DNA from 2 places in the Vreelandella sulfidaeris Esulfide1 genome. Region 1 is predicted to be linked to the other one. Evidence: riboswitches for the same ligand, from Rfam matches in the RefSeq annotation. Region 1 holds a riboswitch; the other holds the start of a gene.

Region 1 (4,824 bases):
GGGCCTGGGCTGGGAAAGCTACGCCTACCCGGTGGCGCTTGAGCAGTTACTGAAGGGCAATTCGCTTGAGATGATTTTAGAGCCCAACCCTGCCAACCGCTTAACGCCCCCCTTGGCCCCTAGGCAAGAGGCGCTTTATAACAAAACCGGCTCAACCAATGGCTTTGGCGGCTATGTGGCCTTTGTGCCCAGCGAGCAGATCGGTATTGTGATGCTGGCTAACCATAACTATCCCAATGGTGCCCGCATAGAGGCAGCGCACCAACTCCTTAGCGCGCTGACGGAAACTCTCTAAGCCTCTCTCGTTTAACGCAGCCTAGTGCCGCCATTGGCGGCATCTTTTCATTTCTGTAATGCTACCAATACAACCGAAAGTTGCATTTCTTGCTGTCAATAAGGAGACTATTACTCCTCCCCGATACTTACCTTCACTGCGAAGAGCCCTTTCCCATGCGTCTAAACGCCGATTTTAGCCACTTTGCCTGTGTTACCCCCGAAGAGTATCAGTGGGTCGATTCCCCCAGCGCTGGGGTTGAGCGCATGATGTTTGACCGCATTGGTGATGAAGTAGCCCGCGCCACCAGCCTCGTCCGCTATGCGCCCAATACGCAGTTTGATCGCCATACCCATGGCGGTGGCGAGGAGATTCTGGTGCTGGAAGGTGTATTCGCCGATGAACATGGGCGCTACGCGGCGGGCAGCTACTTACGAAACCCCATTGGTACCGGCCATACACCCCAGATTGGCGAGGAAGGCGCGCTGATTTTTGTCAAACTACATCAGTTTGACCCCAACGACACGCTACAGCTGGCGGTGCCTGCTCATCGGCTTCCCTGGCAGCCGGATCGGCGCCCGCGCATTGCCTACAAGATGCTGCACACCTACAAGCAAGAGCGCACTAGCCTGGAACGCTGGTCGGAGGGGACCTCTATTTCCTACCCCACGTTGCTGGGCGGCCTGGAATTTTTGATTCTGGAAGGCACGCTTAGCGATAGTGAGCAAAGCTACACGGCAGGCACCTGGTGCCGCTACCCGAGCGGCTCAGCACCGGCATTAACGGCCGGTGAGCAGGGCGTCATGATGTACCTCAAACGCGGCCATCTACCAGCGGCTTAGGCTCGCGACAGGCCCAAAAATGGCAGAAGTGTGAGGGCCGCAATAAGTCCTACGGCCAACAGCACCAGTAACACCTGCAGCGGATGAGCGGCTAGACGACGCCACAAGGTTTCTGCCTCGCCCCGTTCTACCGCTGCTTGATGCTCACGCTGAGCGCGTTCCAGGCGCTCAGCTTGGTAGGCGTCTAACACCGCGATGGCAGCGTCGTGCTGGTGTGGGTTGCGCAGCCAGATAGCATCGACCCCCAAGCGGAAAAAGCCCGCCTGGGTTTCATAGGTATCAAAGCCATGGGCGGCGAGCAGGTCGCGCACTTCCATGGCTTCTTCGTCAGTTACATGGCGCAGCCGGAACAGTAGTTTAGCCATTGATAGGCCTCATGAATCGCTCTTCGCCACCATCAAGTCCGCTTGAATCACTTCGATCCAGTAGCCATCCGGGTCTTTAACAAAGATAACGTCTTTCATCTTGCCCTGGTCGGCGCGCTTGACGAAGGTAACATCGTGCTCGTCGAACCACGCCTGGGCCGCCGTTAAATCCGGCACGTTAAAACAGATATGCCCAAAGCCTTGCGGTTCTGCATTGCCATCGTGATAGGCGAAATCGTCCTGGCTTTCGGTTCCCCAGTTGTGGGTCAACTCTAGCAGCCCTTTCTGGCTAAAGGTCCAGGCCGTGCGCGCTTGTGCATCATCTGGCACGTTATCGCTTGGCTCTAGGTTGGATAAAGAATAGAGCGAGAACTGCATCTCTTCGAAATCCAGCCGCCGCATTACCTGCATTCCAAATACTTTTGAGTAGAACGCCAATGCTTGCTCGGGATCTTTTACCCGCAGCATGGTGTGGTTTAAACGAAACCCTTGGGTTTGCGGGGGCGTATCGACGACACCAGGATGCTGCTCACCTTGAAAACTCATCACGCTCTCCTGTCGCTGATGTGGATCGTTAACGGCTTATACCGCTTAACATGGGGGCTGAGGCGCCATATTTCCACCCACTTCCCTCTCCCTGGGCTTTACAGGGCCAACACAGCCAAGGATAGTGATCGTTCGGCAGGGGCGCTCGCCGTTATTAGCGAGCTGAGAAGAACCCTTTGAACCTGAACCGGATAATACCGGCGTAGGGAGTCGTGGTACCGCTTACCACCTCCCCGCCGGGAGGATACTATGACCCTACCTCCGCTTGGCGATTATCTTGCGACGTTACGCACAGCGACACCGCTAGTCCATTGCATGACCAATTATGTCGCCATGAACAGTACGGCCAACCTGCTGCTAGCCACTGGCGCGTCACCCGCCATGCTACATGCCCCAGAAGAGGTGGCTGAGTTCACCGCTATTGCGTCGGGGCTATCGATTAACATCGGCACGATTTCTTCCCACTGGGCCGATGCCATGCTGACCGCCACGGCAACCGCTGACCAGCACGCTATCCCCTGGGTGTTAGATCCCGTTGCCGTTGGCGCTACCCGCTATCGTCAAATGCTCTGCGCGAAGCTGCTTGCCTCTAAACCAAGTGTCATTCGTGGCAATGCGTCTGAAATTCTTGCCCTTCACGGCTTAGCTGACCAGGGGCGTGGTGTGGATTCAACGGCTCCCACCGAGCAAGCTATCAACGCAGCGATAGCGCTGGCAAAGCATCACGACTGTATTGTGGCGATGACCGGCGAAAGCGACTGGGTGACGAATGGCACACAGCACTACCGTATTCACGGTGGCCACCCCTTAATGCCCCAGGTAACAACGTTAGGCTGCGGCCTAAGCGCGCTGGTCACTGCATTTGTAGCGGCCAACCGTGAAGCCCCGCTGGAAGCCGCCGCCACAGCGCTCGGCTGCTTTGCCGTTGCTGGTGAGCGGGCGGGTAAAACAGCGCAGGGCCCAGGCAGTTTTCAAGTCGCTCTGCTGGATGCGCTTTATCAACTGACCCCTAACGACCTCACTACCCATGCGCAGTGGGAGGCAATTCATGGCGTTTGATCTCTCGCTTTATTTGGTGACCGACGCTGCGCTTTGCGACGCTTATGGCCTAGAGCAAACGGTAGAAGCAGCGGTAAGCGGCGGTGTCACCATCGTCCAACTACGTGATAAGCATGCCAGTGATGAGCACATGACTGCTCAAGCCAAGCGGCTAAAAACGCTATTGGCGGGCACCGGTGTGCCACTGATCATTAACGACCGTTTGCAGGTAGCGCTGGAAAGCCAAGCAGACGGCCTGCACGTCGGCCAGAGCGACGCTGCCGTGCATGAAGCCCGCATCGCGATGGGCAAGGATGCCATTATCGGCCTATCGATAAACACCCTCGCCCAGTTACAAGCCGCCCCGGTAGAGCTACTGAATTACGTGGGGCTTGGCCCGGTCTTCGCCACCGTTAGCAAACAAGACCACGCTCAACCCATTGGCTTTGATGGACTCGCGCAATTAGCCAACGCCTGCCCGCTGCCTAGTGTGGCTATCGGCGGCTTGAAAGCCGAGCACGCCGAGCGCGTCAGAACGGCTGGCGCGCAGGGCTTAGCGGTAATTTCGGCCATTTGTGGTCAACCTAGCCCTTACCAGGCAGCGCGCGCTTTTCAGGCTTTTTCGAACCAGGACTTTTCCGACCCAGGTAACCGTTCACCCTCCCACTAGATGAGAGTATAAATAACCTATCAAACACTGGCACCGCGGTGGAGACTTCCATGTTACCCAGCCTTTTTATTTCCCATGGTTCGCCCATGCTGGCACTCAATAAAACCCCGGCTCATGCCTTTCTACGCGAACTGGGCAGACAGCTTTCACCCAAAGCGGTGGTCGTGGTCTCGGCGCACTGGGAGAGCCTCACGCTCAAGGTCAGTGCCAGTGCCAAGCCAGAAACGATCCATGATTTTGGTGGCTTCCCACGGGCGCTGTTTGAGTGCCAGTACCCCGCCCCTGGGGACCCAGACCTGGCTGAACGACTAGCCGGACTACTGGGCGCCGAAGGTGTAGAGCGCGGCCTTGATCACGGCGCTTGGGTGCCTCTTTCCTTGATGTTTCCTGATGCCGATGTACCGGTCGTTTCTCTGTCACTTCCCGTCCGCTGGAGCAATGCGGAGCTTGTAGCGCTGGGTGAACAAATAGCAGCGCTAAGGGAAGAGGGTATCTTGATTATCGGCTCGGGCAGCCTGACTCATAATCTTTATGAAATCATGCCCCAGGAGAGCCCTATGCCCGCCTGGGTAGATGAATTTGCCACTTGGGTGAGTGACCGCCTTATCGCCAATGACCGTGAAGCGCTTCTTAACTGGGAGAACGCACCACAAGCGCAGAAAAACCATCCGACACCAGAACACTTCCAGCCGTTGCTGGTGGCCATGGGGGCAGGAGACGGCGCCAAACAACTGCATCACAGCGTAGAGCACGGCGTGCTTGCGATGGACGTTTATGCGTTTAGCTAATCGCTACCCCTAACGATTCAGGGTGTGCTGCGTTGGAAGGCGCGAGATCACGCATTAACAGCGCAAACTCAAGCTGTTCAGGGGTAATGCTGGCACCGAGCACGGGGATTTGCACACGGTGCCCAGAGCCCGGTGCCGCGGATAGGGCTTCGCCCCGCTGGTTCTCGATATGGGTGAGCACAAAACGGTGATTACCCCCGGGTAGCATCAGCTCCATGCTATCTCCCACCTCGAAGCGATTTTTAACCTCTATTTCCAAAGTTCCACGCGCCGAGTCGTACCCCAACACTTCACCGACGAA
Region 2 (4,824 bases), 1.5 Mb from region 1:
AGCCATGTCGGCGTGGTTGCGCGTCGGCGAGTCGAATAAACGGCCTGTTAGTCAGCACCCTACTTGCCGACGAATAAAAGCCTGCGTCACATCTCTATAAAAAGGCTAATTGACGTCCTGCGCCAGATTCTGTTTACTCAGTCATATCTAGTTGACGTTTACGTCAACTTGCTGCTATACCCTGTGCACTTGGTTTGCAACTACAATCTTTTTAACAGTCGGCTTTTAATCGCCGTTTTTAGCCATGGCTTTTCAATAAAAATCACAAATGTAAAAGGAGCAACGCTATGTCCGTCCGTGAAATTCCTATGTATATCGATGGCCAGCCAGTGCAGTCGCAAAGCCAGGAGTGGCGCGACGTAGTCAATCCGGCTACCCAAGAGGTGGTGGCTCGCGTGCCGTTTTGCAGCGCTGACGAAGTAGAGCGTGCTATCCACAGCGCCAAAGAGGCGTTCAAAGAGTGGCGTAAGGTCCCCTTGGGCAAGCGCATGCGCATTATGCTCAAGCTACAGGCGCTGATTCGCGACAATACTGCAGAACTTGCGGCGCTGATTACCGAAGAACACGGTAAAACACTGCCGGATGCGGAAGGTGAAGTAGGGCGTGGCTTGGAAGTGGTTGAGCACGCCTGTTCGATCACCTCGCTGCAGTTGGGTGAGCTGGCTGAAAATGCTGCCAGCGAGGTGGATGTTTACACCATGCACCAGCCGCTGGGGGTAGGCGCAGGCATCACCGCTTTTAATTTTCCGATTATGCTGCCGTGTTTTATGTTCCCGTTGGCGATTGCCACAGGTAATACCTTCGTTCTGAAGCCATCAGAGCAAGATCCTAGCTCAACGATGCGCTTAGTTGAGTTGGCCCATGAAGCAGGTATCCCACCGGGCGTACTCAACGTGGTGCATGGTGGTCCGGATGTGGCCAATCAAATTGCTGATCACCAAGATATCAAAGCGCTTTCGTTCATTGGCTCCACCCACGTGGGTTCGCTGCTTTATAACCGTGCGGCAGCAGCAGGTAAGCGGATGCAGGCGATGATGGGGGCTAAAAACCACTGTGTGGTGATGCCCGATGCTAACCGAAGTCAAGCAATCAACAATTTGTTGGGGTCAGCATTCGGTGCCGCTGGTCAGCGGTGTATGGCGAACTCGGTGGTCGTGCTCGTGGGTGAAGCTCGAGCGTGGTTGAACGACATCGTTGAAGCAGCCCAAAAAATGAAAGTGGGGCCTGGTACTCAGCTTGATGCAGACTTGGGCCCGTTGGTTTCACCAGCAGCCCGTGATCGGGTGCTGCGGTTAATCGATGCTGGCGAAAAAGAGGGCGCCAAATTGATGGTCGATGGCCGCAACGTTCACGTGGACGGCTATCCTAACGGTAACTTCGTAGGGCCGACCCTGTTTGCGGATGTGACCGCGGATATGACCATTTATCGCGAAGAGATTTTTGGGCCTGTTCTGTGTGTGGTCAGTGTTGAAACACTCGATGAAGCGATCGCTTTTATCAACGCCAACCCCAACGGTAACGGTACCTCCATCTTTACTAACTCAGGCTGGGTTGCTCGTCGTTTTGAAACTGACATCGATGTGGGCCAAATTGGTATTAACGTGCCGATTCCAGTACCGGTCGCGTACTTTAGTTTCACCGGCTCGCGGGGTTCTAAACTGGGCGATTTAGGGCCTAATGGTAAACAAGCGATCGCTTTCTGGACACAAACGAAAACCGTGACGGCGCGCTGGTTTGAACCGGAAAATGTTTCTAGCGGTATTAATAGCACTATTTCGCTGTGATAAATCCAACCACATGAAGTGATACACCTTGGCCCCGCTTTAAGCGGGGCCAATTGACCTTAGAGGCCATCGAAAGCAAGGCTGTTGTTACTAACTTGTAAATTAGTAGTTTAGAAGTTATCAAACAGTGGCAGGCTCTCTTCAAGCAATTGCTCAATGGGGTCGAGCTGGCTTTCATGCAGAACCAGCAAGGAAGGCTCGCTCATGAAGTGCTTGGCTGGAGGGACTAGTAGCGCAAATTCACCCTCTTCAAGATGGAACTCGTGTATTTCGCGCAAGCCAAGCGGTGTCATGCATTGCGAGCAACGGTAGGTGTCATCTTCGCCATAAACCAGTCGGTGGTACATTTTGAACAGCGTGTACAGGGCTAGTCCCCCCTCAAATGCTGGCCAGTGTGCTGGGGTCTCGCGAATGTCGGTAGCGAGTGATTGGCCTTCCGCTTCTGCATCAGCAATCGCATCGGCGAGCGGTGCGCCGAGAAGAGCATCATTATCGGCCGGTAGCGGGGTATTGTGCTTAGAGGCGTGGGTAAAGTCCTGTACTGCGCGCTTGAAGTCGGAGACGCCGTTTAGGGCATAGTCTATATGCTGTAGGTCGGTTGGCTCGCAACTACCATTTTCCCAGCCATGAATAACCCTTAGCATCATTTGCCCACGTGCCATAGGGCGGGCAAGTAACATATGCAGCATGATACGAATATGCAACTGACGCTCGTCTGTATCATTTTCAAACGCCCGGTAAGGGTCAGCAAACAGTTCGTTTAGGCGACCGGGAGTATGTTCCTTGGCTTCGTTATGGCTCATGACAGTGTCCCTTTGAACGAACTGTTTATTAAAGAGTAGAGCTTGGTTTTATGACAGATCGATAAATCAGTATGGCGAGCAGAGCTGCTAAAAAAAAGACGCTAAGCTAGCTTTTTGTTATGCATCGGCTAAGCCATTTTAGTGAGATAATTAAATTTAACAATAAAGAGGTGGTTATGTCTGCAACAATAAGTCGCTTTAATATGCCTGAAACGCTGGATGATTTGCCCGAGGACATTCGTTCTGCCATTTTAGCCGTTCAGGAGAAAGCGGGGTTTGTGCCGAATGTATTCCTAATGTTGGCCCATCGTCCTGCTGAGTTTCGCGCTTTCTTTGCCTATCATGACGCATTAATGGAGCGGGAGTCAGACTCGCTCAGCAAAGCTGAGAAAGAGATGATCGTGGTTGCCACCAGCGCGCGTAATCATTGTTTATATTGTGTGGTAGCTCACGGTGCCTTAGTGCGCATATACAGTAAAAACCCCCTACTTGCTGACCAAGTGGCTGTTAACCATCACGTTGCGCCAATCAGTGAGCGCCATCGAGTGATGCTTGATTTTGCTATTCACTGCGCCATCGATGTAGGTGAAATGACGAATGAATGGTTCTCCCGCTTGCTGGAAGTAGGTTTTAGCCAAGAGGACTGCTGGGACATAGGTGCTATCGCGGCGTTTTTCAGCTTATCGAATCGACTAGTCACTTTGGCGGGCACGCCACCCAATGAAGAGTTCTATCTAATGGGGCGTGTGCCACGTTAGGTTGCTGCCAACTCATCTTAAACTTTACTAAGGTGCGATTTTGATTGAGGATAGCTTCGACACATTCCTTAAAATAGCATTTGAAAAATAGCCGCTATAATAAGTACCTACATTCACTGTCGCCAGGGGAGCCCTGTTAGCAAGGGCTGAGAATGCGTATTGCGCAGACCCTGGAACCTGATCCGGTTCGTACCGGCGGAGGAAGCGCGACATGCTTTACTTAACATCAGCCGTGCTTGGCGCGGCACTATGCTGCTTTGCTTTTTTAGGCCTGCGGGCTCGCTGGGTGGATGGCCCGCTTGATGACTATGTCACCGCGCGCAATTCGCAAACAGCTTCTACCCTTGGTTTATCTTTTCTTGCCTCCGGCATGGGGGCATGGATACTCTTTGCTCCCCCTGAAATTGGTGCTTTTGTTGGCCCGCTCGCATTGTCAGGATATGCGTTAGGTTCCGCACTCCCATTCATTGTCTTAGGGCTTTATGGGCCTAAAATCCGCCGTGCCCTGCCTGAGGGACGCAGCATCGCAGAGTTTGCTGAAGCTTGCTATGGCCCGGGCGTTCGGCGCTGGGTTACGCTGGTGTCGGTGGGTTATATGGCCTGTTTTTTGGCCGCTGAGCTAACGGCTATCGGGGCAATCACCGCATTACTTTCCGATGTGCCGCCCGCGTTAGTAATTATGGGAGTGGCCCTTACCACGCTGGTTTATACAGCGGTTGGAGGGCTACGCGCCAGCCTTGCCACTGACCGCTGGCAGGCCTGGTTATTGCTGGCACTACTCTTGGCGGTAGGCAGTATGGCCTTATGGCGACTGCCTGCCCTTCCTAATGAGGCTGTTTTACCTTCTATTCCTGTCACTGATGCGCTTAGTGTGGCGTTAACGCTGGTGATTGCAGTCACCGCAGCGAACTTGTTTCACCAAGGCTATTGGCAACGCGTTTGGGCTGCACAAGACAATCAAAGCCTGGGGCGCGGGGCATGGTTAGGCGGCGCAATGACAGTGGTGGTCGTGATGGTAATTGGCGGTCTGGGTATGTTGGCCGCTATGCGAGATGTGCCGCTAGGCGAACCGCCTATGCCATTTTTTGCACTGCTTATCGATGCACCCGTCTGGTTGACGCTGCCTGCCTTAGTGCTCGCTGTTACGTTGGTGGCTTCTAGCGTTGATACGTTACAAAACGGTATTGCTTCCTTGATCTTGGCGCGCAGCGAGCAGCAGGGCGTTTCACTCGTTGCTGCCCGATGGGTGACGATTTTATTGATGGTTCCCGTTGTGGTAATTGCTTTGCAAGGGTTATCGGTATTGCGGCTGTTCCTCATTGCTGACTTACTGTGTGCGGCCATTGTAGTGCCGGTGCTGCTGGGCTTGTGGCAACGGATGACGCCTATTGCGGCCATTGGAGGAGGCATTGCAGGGTTGCTGGGAGCCATTCTTCCAGGGTGGTTAAGCCAAGGAAGTTTTATCTCGGGAGTCGTTGC

Evidence for each region. Region 1 has a riboswitch for thiamine pyrophosphate ahead of thiM (hydroxyethylthiazole kinase). Riboswitches for the same ligand answer to the same signal wherever they lie in the genome.
Region 2: it holds a riboswitch for thiamine pyrophosphate, as region 1 does, so the genes downstream of both, ACW44H_RS13625 (sodium:solute symporter) here and thiM (hydroxyethylthiazole kinase) in region 1, are expected to answer to the same signal.

The regions. Positions count from the first base shown of each region.
Region 1 covers NZ_CM133364.1:218,998-223,821, reverse strand. The annotation lists gene ampC (class C beta-lactamase) at 1-295, shown strand, start outside; gene ACW44H_RS01090 (cupin domain-containing protein) at 451-1,116, shown strand; gene ACW44H_RS01085 (DUF6164 family protein) at 1,113-1,481, opposite strand; gene gloA (lactoylglutathione lyase) at 1,491-2,027, opposite strand; TPP riboswitch at 2,155-2,253, shown strand; gene thiM (hydroxyethylthiazole kinase) at 2,277-3,086, shown strand; gene thiE (thiamine phosphate synthase) at 3,076-3,735, shown strand; gene ACW44H_RS01065 (DODA-type extradiol aromatic ring-opening family dioxygenase) at 3,786-4,523, shown strand; gene trhP (prephenate-dependent tRNA uridine(34) hydroxylase TrhP) at 4,516-4,824, opposite strand, start outside.
Region 2 covers NZ_CM133364.1:2,908,024-2,912,847, reverse strand. The annotation lists gene ACW44H_RS13640 (CoA-acylating methylmalonate-semialdehyde dehydrogenase) at 288-1,784, shown strand; gene ACW44H_RS13635 (hypothetical protein) at 1,895-2,587, opposite strand; gene ACW44H_RS13630 (peroxidase-related enzyme) at 2,764-3,345, shown strand; TPP riboswitch at 3,460-3,567, shown strand; gene ACW44H_RS13625 (sodium:solute symporter) at 3,557-4,824, shown strand, end outside.